4 regions of the Lysinibacillus sp. FSL R7-0073 genome follow, and region 1 is predicted to be linked to each of the others. Evidence: riboswitches for the same ligand, from Rfam matches in the RefSeq annotation. Region 1 holds a riboswitch; each other region holds the start of a gene.

Region 1 (3,158 bases):
TATGTTTGGAGACCTCACAGAGAAAGTAACGGAAATTCGTCTTTATAATGGCAGTCGATTTGAAACTGTTCAACAAGTTGAGGCTGGTGAAATCTTCGCTGTTAAAGGGCTCAGCCAGGCAAACATTGGCGATCGCATTGGCAGTAACACGCTATCACAGCCCTATGAGCTTGTCCCTACATTACAGGCAAAAGTTCAATATGAGGGTGAACAACATATTAAAGAAGTATTAAAGATTTTCCGTCTACTAGAGGCCGAGGAGCCATCATTGCGTGTCGTATGGCAGGAAAAGTTTCAGGAAATCCATGTGCATATAATGGGTGTCATTCAGTTAGAGGTCCTGATTGAAATTTTAATGAAGCGCTTTACATTAAACATCTCTTTTGGAGAGCCGCAAATATTATACATGGAAACAATTGCGACAACCGTTACAGGCTACGGACATTTTGAGCCACTCAAGCATTATGCAGAAATTCATTTATTAATGGAGCCAAATGAACGTGGGACAGGAATTACCTTTAGCAATGCCTGTCATGCAGATGATTTATCAGTGGGCAACCAACGCCTCGTAGAAAAGCATTTGTTTGAACGTGATCATCATGGCTTACTCACAGGCTACGCAGTAACAGATATTCATTTTACGCTCTTGACGGGACGTGGGCATAATGAACATACGTCTGGCGGTGATTTCCGAGAAGCCACTTTCCGAGCACTGCGCCAAGGACTGGAACAAGCACAGAACGTCCTGCTTGAGCCGTATTATCGCTTTAAAATGAAGGCTTCCAATGATTTTATTGGCCGTATGATGACCGACATTCAACAGGCTGCTGGCACCTTTGACGACCCCGTACTCACTGAAACAGACGTTGTATTAACAGGACGTGCACCAGTAGCGACCTTCATGAGCTATAGCACGATTTTTGCCGCCTATACAAATGGGAAAGGTGCGCTTACCCTCCAATTTGATGGCTATGATGTGTGTCATAATGCAGAAGAAGTAATAACTCAAATAGGCTATGATAAAAATGCCGACCCTGAATACAGTTCTTCCAGCATTTTTTGTGCAAAAGGTAAAGGCTATTCCGTCCCCTGGCAAGAGGCGCAAGCAGCCATGCATTGTCAGAGTTAAGTTTATGTACTAGCATGGCAAATCTGTTGAACTAGTACTTCAGATGAAGATAGAATATCCATACAAAAAATAAAGCAAGCCCTCCGCTTCATGGAGGGCTTGTTTTTATATGGCACCAACAGCTTTCTTTGAAGGCTTGTGCACTGGATAGGCAGGTTCAACCACCACGTAACCTTGCGTATTCGTGAAGTCGATAACTACTTTTCCAGGCTGACTTTTTAATATTTGTAGTTGATCAATTAATGTTAATAATAGCTCGTGGCCGTTCCCACGTGGATGCCAATTAAAGTGATAATCATTTAATTCCTGAACGGCTTGAAGAAACTGTGTGTATTCCTGCTGCACAAATGCGATTAGTTTATCCTGATGAGGAATTTGCTCTAAATCGTTCATATACGTTTCATAAAAACGAATGACAATCGAGCACAGTAAATCATTGACACGTGCAGCGCTTAACACTGGATTGGGCTCCTGTGAAAGACGGTCAAGATTAGGCTTTGCTCGTGTTGAATCAATGCGTGTAATTAAGTGGTACTGCTCCCCATTCACCTCATAAACAATAGGGTTGGTTGGCATATACATCATAAAGCTATTCGTCTTCGTTTTCAGTTGATCCGTTAACGTTGCCTGTGCAAAAAGATGGCCCTCTACCTCCCCATTTTGTATCCAAATAATGTCTTTATTATATAAGATTTGCTCAAAAAAGCGATCGTTGCGAATCAGTCTCGTTGCTAATAATTGATCAATTAGTGATTCAACCACCATTCTGGTTTTCGCTTTCTTGGCAATTTCTGTCCGTGGCTGCTTACAAATCGTCATATCTACAAAAGGCGTTTCCTCTGTTGTCGTTGCATGAATATTCATCCTATGTGCATCCCCTTTGCGTACATATTTTCAAAACAAAAAGGACTTCCTACTATGTTTGAGGAAATCCTTCGCTTTAATGTGCTTCATCACACAATGCCAAACAAACCCTAAGTAAATGCGAAGGAGTTCTAAAATGAACCCTTTCATGAACTTTGGGCGTTTGACGTACTGTGACGAACAGAGCATTCTGTTTTGTCAACATGCCACCTCCTATTCCTCGTAGGTTTATGGTGTGTACTCGTAACTAGGCAGGTATCCTGACTCATGGTCATCGCCACTTTTCCCCTTCCCATCATTTGACAGTGGTTGCTGAAAAGTCGCTCACATTTACAGTTGCGGGACAGTGTCGGATTCACACCGACTTCCCTTTTAAGTAAATTGCACGCAATTTACACCTATTACTACACGCTATTCAGTTGTCATAGGAATCGAGTGTACTCCACATTCCTATTAGATTACTAAAATCAATTGTAAAGTAGTGTTTTTCTAAAGTCAAATATCATAATATTTTCCAAACTACTAATCATCGTTTCTTAATTTTATCTAACAAACACTGAAATTCTGAGAGCACTTCTTCACATTTACTTTGATCGTAATATACTTCAGCAGCTTCATCGCGCGCCATCTCTTTCGAAATTCCCTCGGATTTTCTACGCAGCATATACTGAATAACTTCGATTTCTTTACCGCTATACTTTCTGGTCTTTTCCAACGAATCAGCAAAATTGTCGTCTACTTCACACATTAAATCCGCGTAACTAGTTAATGTTTTGTCCGTAATATTTAGCTTCTCTAATACGTCCTTTACCGAATGTCTTCTTTTTAACATCCGTATCACCCCCATCTATTATTCGGAGTATATACTGAAAGAAACCGTATGGGAATAGGCTTTAGCGACTGATTAACGGCTTTTTAAAAAGGTATTTACGGCACTTTTATTTTAGGTTATTATTTATGTAACATTTAAAAAACGAGTTATGAGCGCAAGGGATTCCTGCGCTCATTTTTTAACGCAAAACTGACGCAAATTCAATCGGGATAATTCACTTCTATAAATTCGAAATGTTGACATAAACAACCTAATAATAAACGCACCTCAGACAAGCTTACACGCATAACTATCCTATTCAACGATTCTCGATGCGTCTGGCAGCGCAAAAAA
Region 2 (3,158 bases), 310 kb from region 1:
GCTCAATAATGAGCACTATTTTTTATTTGTTTGCTATTTATCAGTCGGTTAATCTAACCCATACTGAATGTGGACTAATAACTGAAAGTTATGTAGAAAGTAACCAAAAAAATTTAAGGGGACACTTTGGATGTTCTTCAAGTAACGAGGTGCTTTACTTTAACAAACAAAAGACAAATCACCGACTTGATATTCAACAATTGGGCGCTGTTTTTGAGCTACATGGATGGCTGACGGGGCAGAATAATGAAATTAATAAATTTGCAAATTCAATTTTAGTATCGAGGAATTACGCTTTTTAGAATTAGTTTTTCCTACTATTGTAATACCGCATTTTCTTAAAGTACATCAAGTTGTATGAAGATCGCTTAAAAAAGTGCATAATACCTCCTGAAGCAACCCGTCCTAGATTAGAACGGGTTAGCTTTACGGAGATTATAATATTAAATAGCTGTATTGCCACTTTATATTACTTCATCTGGTGGTTGTGTCTTTCTCCAGCCATAAAACTGCATGACGTCTTTTGATCATATAAATCATTTCAATTCCCACCTTTCATATTTTTTAATTAACCAAATTAATATTGACGAATACGAATGTAATTTTCTACTTTTCTTCGGTTCTCTTCAAAGATTTTTTTCACATTTTCATTATGAAGTGCTTGCTCAAGAGAGATCTCACGTTTCGTAATAGTTATCGTGAGAACAAAAAAGTTTAATATCATATTATCACCTCCTTAAATTGCCATGAAAAATGAAAAAAACCGTAGAGAGACTCCCCTACGGTTAAAAAAGGCACAAAAATACCGCAGGGGCACACTTCTCCCTGCGGTATGGGCATGCTTAATTACAAAAAAACCTTAAGCGATCCATTCCGATCTGGTCGAATGTGTGATTTTCATTTTTACTGAAGTTGTAGCTACCAATGACATCAATTTAACGATAACGAACATTTCATTCGACCTCCTTAAGAATTTTTGTTTACTTTGTAAGTATAACTATATTTAAGTTGTTTGTAAACATCTTTTACTAAGATTTCCTGATTGTGTTAATGACTAATAGAACTCTTTGCTGCTTTACATTGTTAGTTACCTGATTTTTTTCGGAGTAGCAAATAGAAGATATAGAAGCCTTAAGGCCAACAAACATAATTAAGGTATTATCACTAAGGGTAAGGGCCAGATGGTTTACAATTAAAAACAGAGTAAATAGATAAATTTTTATGTAAAAACAATTTCTACTATTCTGAAATATATGTTATAGTAGGGGCATAACTGAATATAGTGTAAGAAATGGTGCCAGATGAAAGTCTGGCTTAAAAGGGAAGTCGGTGCAAATCCGACGCTGTCCCGCAACTGTAATTCGGAGCAAATCACAAATGCCACTGGGAAACCGGGAAGGCTGTGAGGCGTGTTGATGAGAAGCCAGGAGACCTGCCAATTTCTAGTACACACCAAATACCTACGTGGAAATAGGTGGTGAATAGTGACTAAACAGGCACTGTGCGATAACAAATGATTTTAAACGAAAGTTCTATTTTTTCGTATTGTTTTTGTATTAATAATTTTACCATGCAGCCATTTTCCGAGAAGGAGAATGGCTTTTTTTCATGCTGTTATTCTGTATTCGAAAGCAAAGTCCACTGGTTTTCATATAGAGCCACTGAATCTAGCATGGGATGACACAAATTTGTAAGAGCAAGTAACCATAAACTTTATTGATGAAAGGGAGATTAAATATGACTTATACAAGTACACTCATTGGCTATCCATATATCGGAGATGATCGCGAATGGAAGAAGGCGTTAGAAGCATTTTGGCGTCAAGAACGAACGGAAGAGGATTTTCAGGCAATCCTAAAAAGTATTCGGTTATCGCGGATTGAAAAGCAGCTACAACTTGGCATCGATATGGTGACAGTGGGAGATTTCACACTATACGATAGAATGTTGGATACAGCCTTAATGTTTGGCTTAGTACCCAAGCGCTTTAACTGGCAAGGTGGAAGGGTAGATTTACATACCTACTACAGTGTAGCGAGAGGAAATCATTCAGCAGTAGCTAGTGAAATGACCAAATGGTTTAATACCAACTATCACTACATTGTTCCTGAATATGAAGGGCAACCGTTGCAACTAACAGAAAATAAGGTATTGGCCGACTTTTTAGAGGCAAAAGAAGCGTTCAGAATTATTGCGAAGCCGACACTTATTGGCCCCTATACATTTTATAAGCTAACTAAGGGCTACAATAAATTAACACAGGTTGAATATTTATTAGCCCTATTACCTCTCTATGCTCAGATTATTCAAGAATTAGTAGACGCAGGTGCCGAGTGGATTCAATTAGAAGAGCCTTCTTTAGTGACGACACTTGACTCTGCAGAACGGAAGCTAGTACAAGAAATCTATGCTCAATTAACGACAACCGTTCCAGCAGCAAAACTAATGCTACAAACATATTTTGAAGCATTATGCTCCTATGAAACATTGATTTCATTGCCTGTCCAAGGATTTGGTTTAGATTTCGTACATGGCTATAAAGGGAATATGGAGTCACTTCGACAATTTGGTTTCCCTCAAGATAAAGTTTTAGCCATTGGAATTGTTAATGGTCGTGATATATGGCGTTCAAATTTAGCGGAAGCTAACGCCACGATTCAAGCTATTGAAAAGCTCTGTGATGCTAAGGAATTGTGGATTCAACCTTCAAGTAACCTTCAACATGTACCAATATCTACTTCACTTGAAAAGAAGAAGCTGGACCCTGTTCTCAAACAAGCACTGGCGTTTGCTGATGAAAAAATCGAAGAAATTATTGACCTCACTAAATATAGAAAAAATCAAGACGGAACGCTACGTCATAATTTCTCAGCAAGTATGAAGGCCATTGAAGCACTAAAAAATCATCCAATTCGTCAAAACAAAATGATCCAGCAAGCCGCTCAATCCGTATCAACAAAGGATTTTGAGCGACATAGTGATTTTAGTCAACGTCAAAAAATACAGCAGCAGGCGTTAGGACTACCCCTATTCCCAACAACGACAATTGGCAGCTTCCCTCAATCTGATGAGGTGAAGAGAAATCGTAATGCTTGGCGAAAGAAACAATTGTCGAATGAAGACTATGAAGCATTTATTGAACTGGAAACAAAGCGCTG
Region 3 (3,158 bases), 760 kb from region 1:
TCATATACGTAAATGCCCCAATATGTGCTGGTAATATATGCGTTGCTGGCGCTATCGAAAGTAGGATGGATAGGAGACTTGTGAACAAGAAAAAGCCTGGTAGTAATAATAGCTTCGCATAGTATTTTATTGGAATTTTTGCGCCCCAAATGATAAAAGCACTCATTACAAAAAATGTAATGAGTGAAAGTCGCTCATCTCTCATAATAAGCGTGAATAAAAGCAGTCCTAATGAAAATATCATTTTTTCTAGCGGATGAACGAACGCTAACTTATTGAGATACGCATACTTATCAATGAATAACATATTCCTTAACCTTCTTTATGCTTGCCACGCATATAGCCAATAAAATAGCCGATAAAACCAGCACCAATAGCTGCTTGTAGCACGAATAATAAGCTTTCAATTTCACCACTAGGTGGTTCCCACAAACTATCAAACCATGGCTCATATTCTGCATTGATCTCACCAATGGCAGCTTCTGCTTCACCGTCTGCTCCACCAAATTCTGCTCCCTTTTGGACGAAGAGCGGAATAATGGCCAATAGCACCACTATTGCTAATAGTAATAAATTTCGTTTCATGTTAGTGCGCCTCCTTTGTAGAGAAAACACGTAAAGATTTTAATTCGCTAATATTATATTTTTTTAAGAAGTTCATGACAATAACTGTTAATATCCCTTCACTCACAGCTAATGGGATTTGTGTTAAGGCAAAAATACTTGCGAACTTTGTAAAGGAAGCCATAAAGCCTCCAACTTCAGATGGGAAGGCAAGTGCTAATTGAATGGAAGTCACCACATATGTACCTAAATCTCCAAGCATAGCCGCAAAGAAAACAGCTAATGAAAACGATAACCCCATTTTTTGCGCCCCTTTCAATACAAAGTAGGCGATAAACGGGCCTACAATAGCCATCGAAAATGCATTAGCCCCTAATGTTGTAATCCCACCATGTGCTAAAAGTAAAGATTGAAATAATAAAACAATTGTCCCGATGACACTCATCGCTAACGGTCCAAATAAGACTGTTCCGAGACCTACTCCTGTTGGATGTGAGCAACTCCCTGTAACTGAGGGGATTTTTAAGGCTGATAGGACAAAGGCGAACGCACCGGACAGCCCCAGAATCATTTTTGTTTCAGGGTTTTCTTCAATTGTTTTACGAATAGAGCGCAATCCTAAAATAATAAATGGGATGGAGATTACCCACCAAAAAATAGCCCATTCGATTGGTAAAAAACCTTCCATGATATGCATGGCGAAGGCACGCTTTGGCACCATTAAAAAAGCTAATAAAAAGTAACTAAGTTTCCACCAAGACAGCTTCAATTTTCTTCCTCCAAACTGTAAATAGATTTTTAGAATGTAGCGTGCGTAATAAAAAAAGCACTTCTCCGTTGTTGGAAAAGTGCATAGCTAAAAAAGCAAATAACATTCTCATCTGCTAAGCCGCACACCTATCCTCGTAGGTTGAAACGATCACATATTTTCGGCAGGTCTCCTGGCTCTAGTTCAACACTTTATAGGTCTTCCCATCCATTGGACAGTGACATTTTCTATAAAGCTCCCTATTACAGTGGCGGGACCGCGCCGGACTTAAACCGGCTTCCCTTTTAAGCAAAATGACGAGCATTTTACACCGAAAAATAGTAAGTTGTGAGATTTCACGACAAAGTGTATCACGAATTTCCATAAATATGCTATACTTTTTTTATAAAAAATTTAAAATAGAATATCAATGTAGAAAATTCTGATAACTAGTGTTTTTAGGATTAAAGGAAGCAAAGTCAATTTTTAAATAGCTTCTAACCCTCCTGTGAAATTGATAAATTTGTCATGATTTTTTAAAGAAATATTGAAATTTTAAAATAATAAGATATGATTAAGACAGTTTTCTATTATATATACGATTAAAAATTTCATATAAAACGTCGATAAGTGCTCGAAGAACTCGAGGTAATAGGGAAATTGGTGAAAGTCCAATACAGCCCCCGCTACTGTAATAGCTGATGAAATCGCAATGCCACCTGTGCAAACTAGGGAAGGTGCGACAGTAAAATGAAGCTTAAGTCAGGAAACCTGCTTATCAGATTGTGCATGCAAACTTTTCGGAGGGAGAAGTTGAAGCAAAAGCGAGGATCTTTCTTTCAATCTATTCGTTTTTATTTGGCTTCTACAAACCTTTACTCTTCGGGAGAGTAAAGGTTTTTTCTTTTTTCCAAAAGCAAATGAGGGGAGACATAAGATGACAACGTGGAATTTAGAGGGGATGAAAACACATCTCTTTATTTGCAATGGCAGTAGCTGTATGAACAAGGATGGGGAGGAAATTACCCAAGCTATACGAGATGAAATACAGCGAAACGCACTAGATAAAGAAATACATACGACTAGAACGCGCTGTAATGGACGGTGCAAAGATGCTTGTGTTGTTATTGCTTACCCCCAGGGGAATTGGTATCGTGTACCATCAACGGAGCATGCTAGAACACTTGTACAGGATTTGCATCATGAAACCTTATATAACGATCATGTTTTTACACTTCGGGAAGGGACATTACAGCGAACAGTGCAAACGACAGCCATTAAAGGGATTGAAAAGGTGAAAGAGGGGTAAAAACATGGCGCAAAAAGGGAAAATTTTCGTAGTAGGCTTTGGGCCTGGAGACTTTAAGCATATTACGACACGTGCAGTAGAGGCTTTACAACAAAGTGATATGATCATAGGCTATAAAACCTATGTTGAGCTGATTCAAGATTTAGTCAGCGCAAAATCCATTGTCAGTACAGGCATGACAGAAGAAGTATCACGTGCACAGGAGGCCGTTCGTCAAGCAGAGGCAGGAAGTACAGTTTCAGTCATTTCGAGTGGAGATGCGGGCGTTTATGGTATGGCGGGATTAGTTTATGAAGTATTAATTGAGCTAGGTTGGACAGAGGCAACTGGTATTGAAGTTGAGATTGTCCCAGGTATTTCAGCTATCAATTCATGTGCTAGTTTACTTGGTGCGCCGATCATGCATGATGCTTGTACCATTAGTTTAAGTGACCATCTCACTCCGTGGAATTTAATTGCGAAGCGTGTGGAAGCCGCAGCTATGGCCGATTTTGTTATTGCTTTATACAATCCTAAAAGTGGTCGCCGTACAAGACA
Region 4 (3,158 bases), 300 kb from region 1:
GAATGGAAAGACCAACAGCCGGGGAGGTTCTATTTCAAGGGGTTAATCTTTATGATGCCACTAGCCAACAGAAAAAAATGATACGGAGAGATTTACAAGCAGTCTTTCAAAATAGCTATCATTCATTAAATCCAAAGCACACCATTTTTCAAATTTTAGAGGAACCGTACCTAAATTTCGAGCATTATAGCTCAGCTGAGAGACATTTTAACGTAAAGGAATTACTTGATCATGTAGAGTTAGAAAAATCTATTGCCGAAAAGTATCCTTCCCAGCTTAGTGGGGGACAACAACAGCGTGTGAACATTGCAAGAGCGCTTGCCTTACATCCAAAATTAATTGTTTTAGATGAAGCCATTAGTAGTTTAGATATGATTTTGCAAAAACATATCATTCAATTACTACAGACACTACAAAAGGATTTGCAACTTGCCTACATTTTCATTTCTCATGACCTACAGGCTACACGCTTTATTTCAGATCGCATCCTAGTCATGCAAAATGGTCAGCTAGTAGAGGAAAGTATGAAAGGTGAACCATTTAAGCATTCCGCATCACTTGAGCTATGCAACGCGATTTTACCCACTCACCCTCGCGAAAGAATTCACAAGAATACTAGTTTGGAATAATCTGAAATACCTTTGCGAATAAAGTCCTTATTAAAATTCTTACATTGCTATTTGGAAAGCTTCGTAAAGGAGCTTTCGAACTCCCATATTTTGCCCTCTAGGTTGTTTAAGAGAGCGACCGTCCTCTGTTCCATATTATTCGGAAGTTCTTCCTTACTGAAATAGGTGAGGCTTAAGCTCTCACCATCTTTCATTTCCAATACACCCCTTACATGTTTAGCTCTATAAAGGTGAATGACTGTATAGATTTCATCGCCATTCGGATAACAGTAGTAATAATCAGGTCCTGTAAAAACACCGATAAACTCAAACTCTTTAGCTACGAGTCCAGTTTCCTCATAAAGTTCACGCGCAGCAACCTGCTCTAATGTTTCGTTTATATCCATTGAGCCGCCAGGTAATCCCCAATCCAATGTATCTGAACGATGTTGAAAGAGTATTTTCTTATCATCATTAACAACAACAACTGTCGAACCAACGCTTATAATCGGTCTATTACCGATAAGCTTTCTTAATTCTGTTATATAGCCCATCCCGTCACTCCTCGTTTCATCGTAATGCAAAACAAATCGCTTTTTTAAAGCAGACTTCATAAATATAGCTCCATTGGGATTGATTAACAATCTTTTTTTGAGCGAAATAATGCTTAAATATGCAGAATAGTTCGTCAAAAATGAAAAATAGCTTTTTATAATCAGTCTTTTCTGAATTTTACCTATATTGATTGTTTGGAAACCTCTATGTTAAGGTAAAAAGACAAATTGAATATGCTAAATTTTGGTGGTTCAAATGGGTTTGATTCCATTTGATTAAAAGGGAAGTTGGTGTGAGTCCAACACTGTCTCGCAACTGTATGTAGGAGTTCCATAACGAGACCACTGTTTTGTTCTTCAAAACGGGAAGGTGTTATAGGAATGTTGATGATAAGTCAGGAGACCTGCCGCTAAATAAGCATCAATTGACCTACGAGGATAGGGAGGTGTAGCTACTGTATGATGAGTGTGAATGGATGTAAGTTCACTGTTTTTTGTTCTGTCATACTTTTGTAGATTAACAACTTCTAAAGGGGTAGAAGTTGTTTTTTTGTTGTTCTTTCGAGTTTGAATGGTAACGCTTACAAGAATGATTAAACAAAGGGGTTGTAATCCATGGAGTTAACGTATTCACCAGGTCTTGATGGAGTTATTGCTGCGGAAACAAAACTGTCTTTCTTAGACGTAGTAGGAAGCCAAATTGTTATACGGGGCTATGATTTGATTGAACTATCTCAGCGATATTCCTATTTAGATATTGTCCATTTATTATTGCACGGAAACCTACCAACTACTGAGCAACAAGCTGACTTACAGGATAATTTGAAAGATAACTATCACGTTCCACAAGAGCTTTTTCAAATTTTTAACTTATTACCAAATGGGACACATGCTATGGACGGCCTTAGAACTGGAATTTCAGCGTTAGCAGGATATGATCAGCATATCAATGATCGTTCGACTGAAAGGAATGTAACACGAGCATATCGACTTTTAGGTGGAATGCCCAATATCGTTGCGAATAGCTACCGTGTATTAAATGGTCAAGAGGTAGTAGAACCGGATAGTGAGCTTTCATATAGTGCTAATTTTTATTACATGATTACTGGAAGAAAACCAACACCATTAGAAGATGAAATTTTTGACCAATCACTTGTTTTATATAGTGAACATGAAATGCCGAATTCGACCTTTGCTGCTCGTGTTATTGCTTCCACACAATCTGATCTGTATGGTGCTCTAACTGGTGCTGTCGCATCATTGAAAGGAAATTTACATGGTGGGGCAAATGAGGCAGTCATGTATATGCTGCTTGAAGCTAAGACTGCAGAAGGCTTTGAAGCGATGCTGAAAAACAAGCTTAAAAATAAAGATAAAATAATGGGCTTTGGCCATCGTGTCTATATGAAAAAAATGGACCCAAGAGCGCAGATCATGAAAGAAGCTTTGTATAAATTATGCTTGGAGCAAGGGGATGACCGCTTATATCACATGTGTGAAGCTGGTGAAAAAGTGATGGTGGAGGAAAAAGGTTTGTATCCAAATTTAGATTATTACGCTGCGCCAGTGTACTACATGCTGGGCTTACCAATCGAATTATATACGCCTATTTTCTTTGGCTCTCGAACGATCGGTTTATGTGCACATGTAATCGAACAACATGACAATAATCGATTATTTAGACCTCGTGTTCATTATATAGGCGAGCGTCATAACCTTGAAGAATTGTCGGTATAATCAAGTTTTAACAACTCGCCATAGAGCTGATGGACATTCTGACCAATGCCCATTAGCAAACTAGTATATCAAATTCATACCTTGAAAGGAAGATATAGATGATCAAAACGAATGAAAAAACGGCGACAGACCAGCTTCTTGTTGATATTGCGGATTACGTATTAAACACAAAGATTACGAGCGAAGAAGCTTACGAAACAGCTCGATATGTTTTATTGGATACGTTAGGTTGCGGCATTTTAGCTTTACAATATCCTGA

The links. A riboswitch is a leader RNA that binds a small molecule or an ion and turns the genes downstream of it on or off. The one in region 1 is predicted to bind cobalamin.
Region 2: another riboswitch for cobalamin. It lies ahead of metE (5-methyltetrahydropteroyltriglutamate--homocysteine S-methyltransferase); the one in region 1 lies ahead of MKY88_RS10830 (hypothetical protein).
Region 3: another riboswitch for cobalamin. It lies ahead of MKY88_RS14735 (energy-coupling factor ABC transporter permease); the one in region 1 lies ahead of MKY88_RS10830 (hypothetical protein).
Region 4: another riboswitch for cobalamin. It lies ahead of mmgD (citrate synthase); the one in region 1 lies ahead of MKY88_RS10830 (hypothetical protein).

Annotation. Positions count from the first base shown of each region.
Region 1 is NZ_JBBPAS010000001.1:2,199,738-2,202,895, reverse strand. It holds gene MKY88_RS10835 (translation factor GTPase family protein) at 1-1,129, shown strand, start outside; gene MKY88_RS10830 (hypothetical protein) at 1,235-1,993, opposite strand; cobalamin riboswitch at 2,227-2,410, opposite strand; gene MKY88_RS10825 (hypothetical protein) at 2,520-2,825, opposite strand.
Region 2 is NZ_JBBPAS010000001.1:2,506,403-2,509,560, reverse strand. It holds gene MKY88_RS12385 (DUF6241 domain-containing protein) at 1-9, shown strand, start outside; gene MKY88_RS12380 (YrzI family small protein) at 578-724, opposite strand; cobalamin riboswitch at 1,276-1,454, shown strand; gene metE (5-methyltetrahydropteroyltriglutamate--homocysteine S-methyltransferase) at 1,738-3,158, shown strand, end outside.
Region 3 is NZ_JBBPAS010000001.1:2,959,086-2,962,243, reverse strand. It holds gene cbiQ (cobalt ECF transporter T component CbiQ) at 1-307, opposite strand, end outside; gene MKY88_RS14740 (energy-coupling factor ABC transporter substrate-binding protein) at 313-585, opposite strand; gene MKY88_RS14735 (energy-coupling factor ABC transporter permease) at 587-1,333, opposite strand; cobalamin riboswitch at 1,479-1,663, opposite strand; cobalamin riboswitch at 1,924-2,105, shown strand; gene MKY88_RS14730 ((2Fe-2S) ferredoxin domain-containing protein) at 2,250-2,621, shown strand; gene cobJ (precorrin-3B C(17)-methyltransferase) at 2,626-3,158, shown strand, end outside.
Region 4 is NZ_JBBPAS010000001.1:2,497,472-2,500,629, reverse strand. It holds gene MKY88_RS12350 (ABC transporter ATP-binding protein) at 1-629, shown strand, start outside; gene MKY88_RS12345 (NUDIX hydrolase) at 677-1,162, opposite strand; cobalamin riboswitch at 1,394-1,588, shown strand; gene mmgD (citrate synthase) at 1,778-2,899, shown strand; gene MKY88_RS12335 (bifunctional 2-methylcitrate dehydratase/aconitate hydratase) at 2,998-3,158, shown strand, end outside.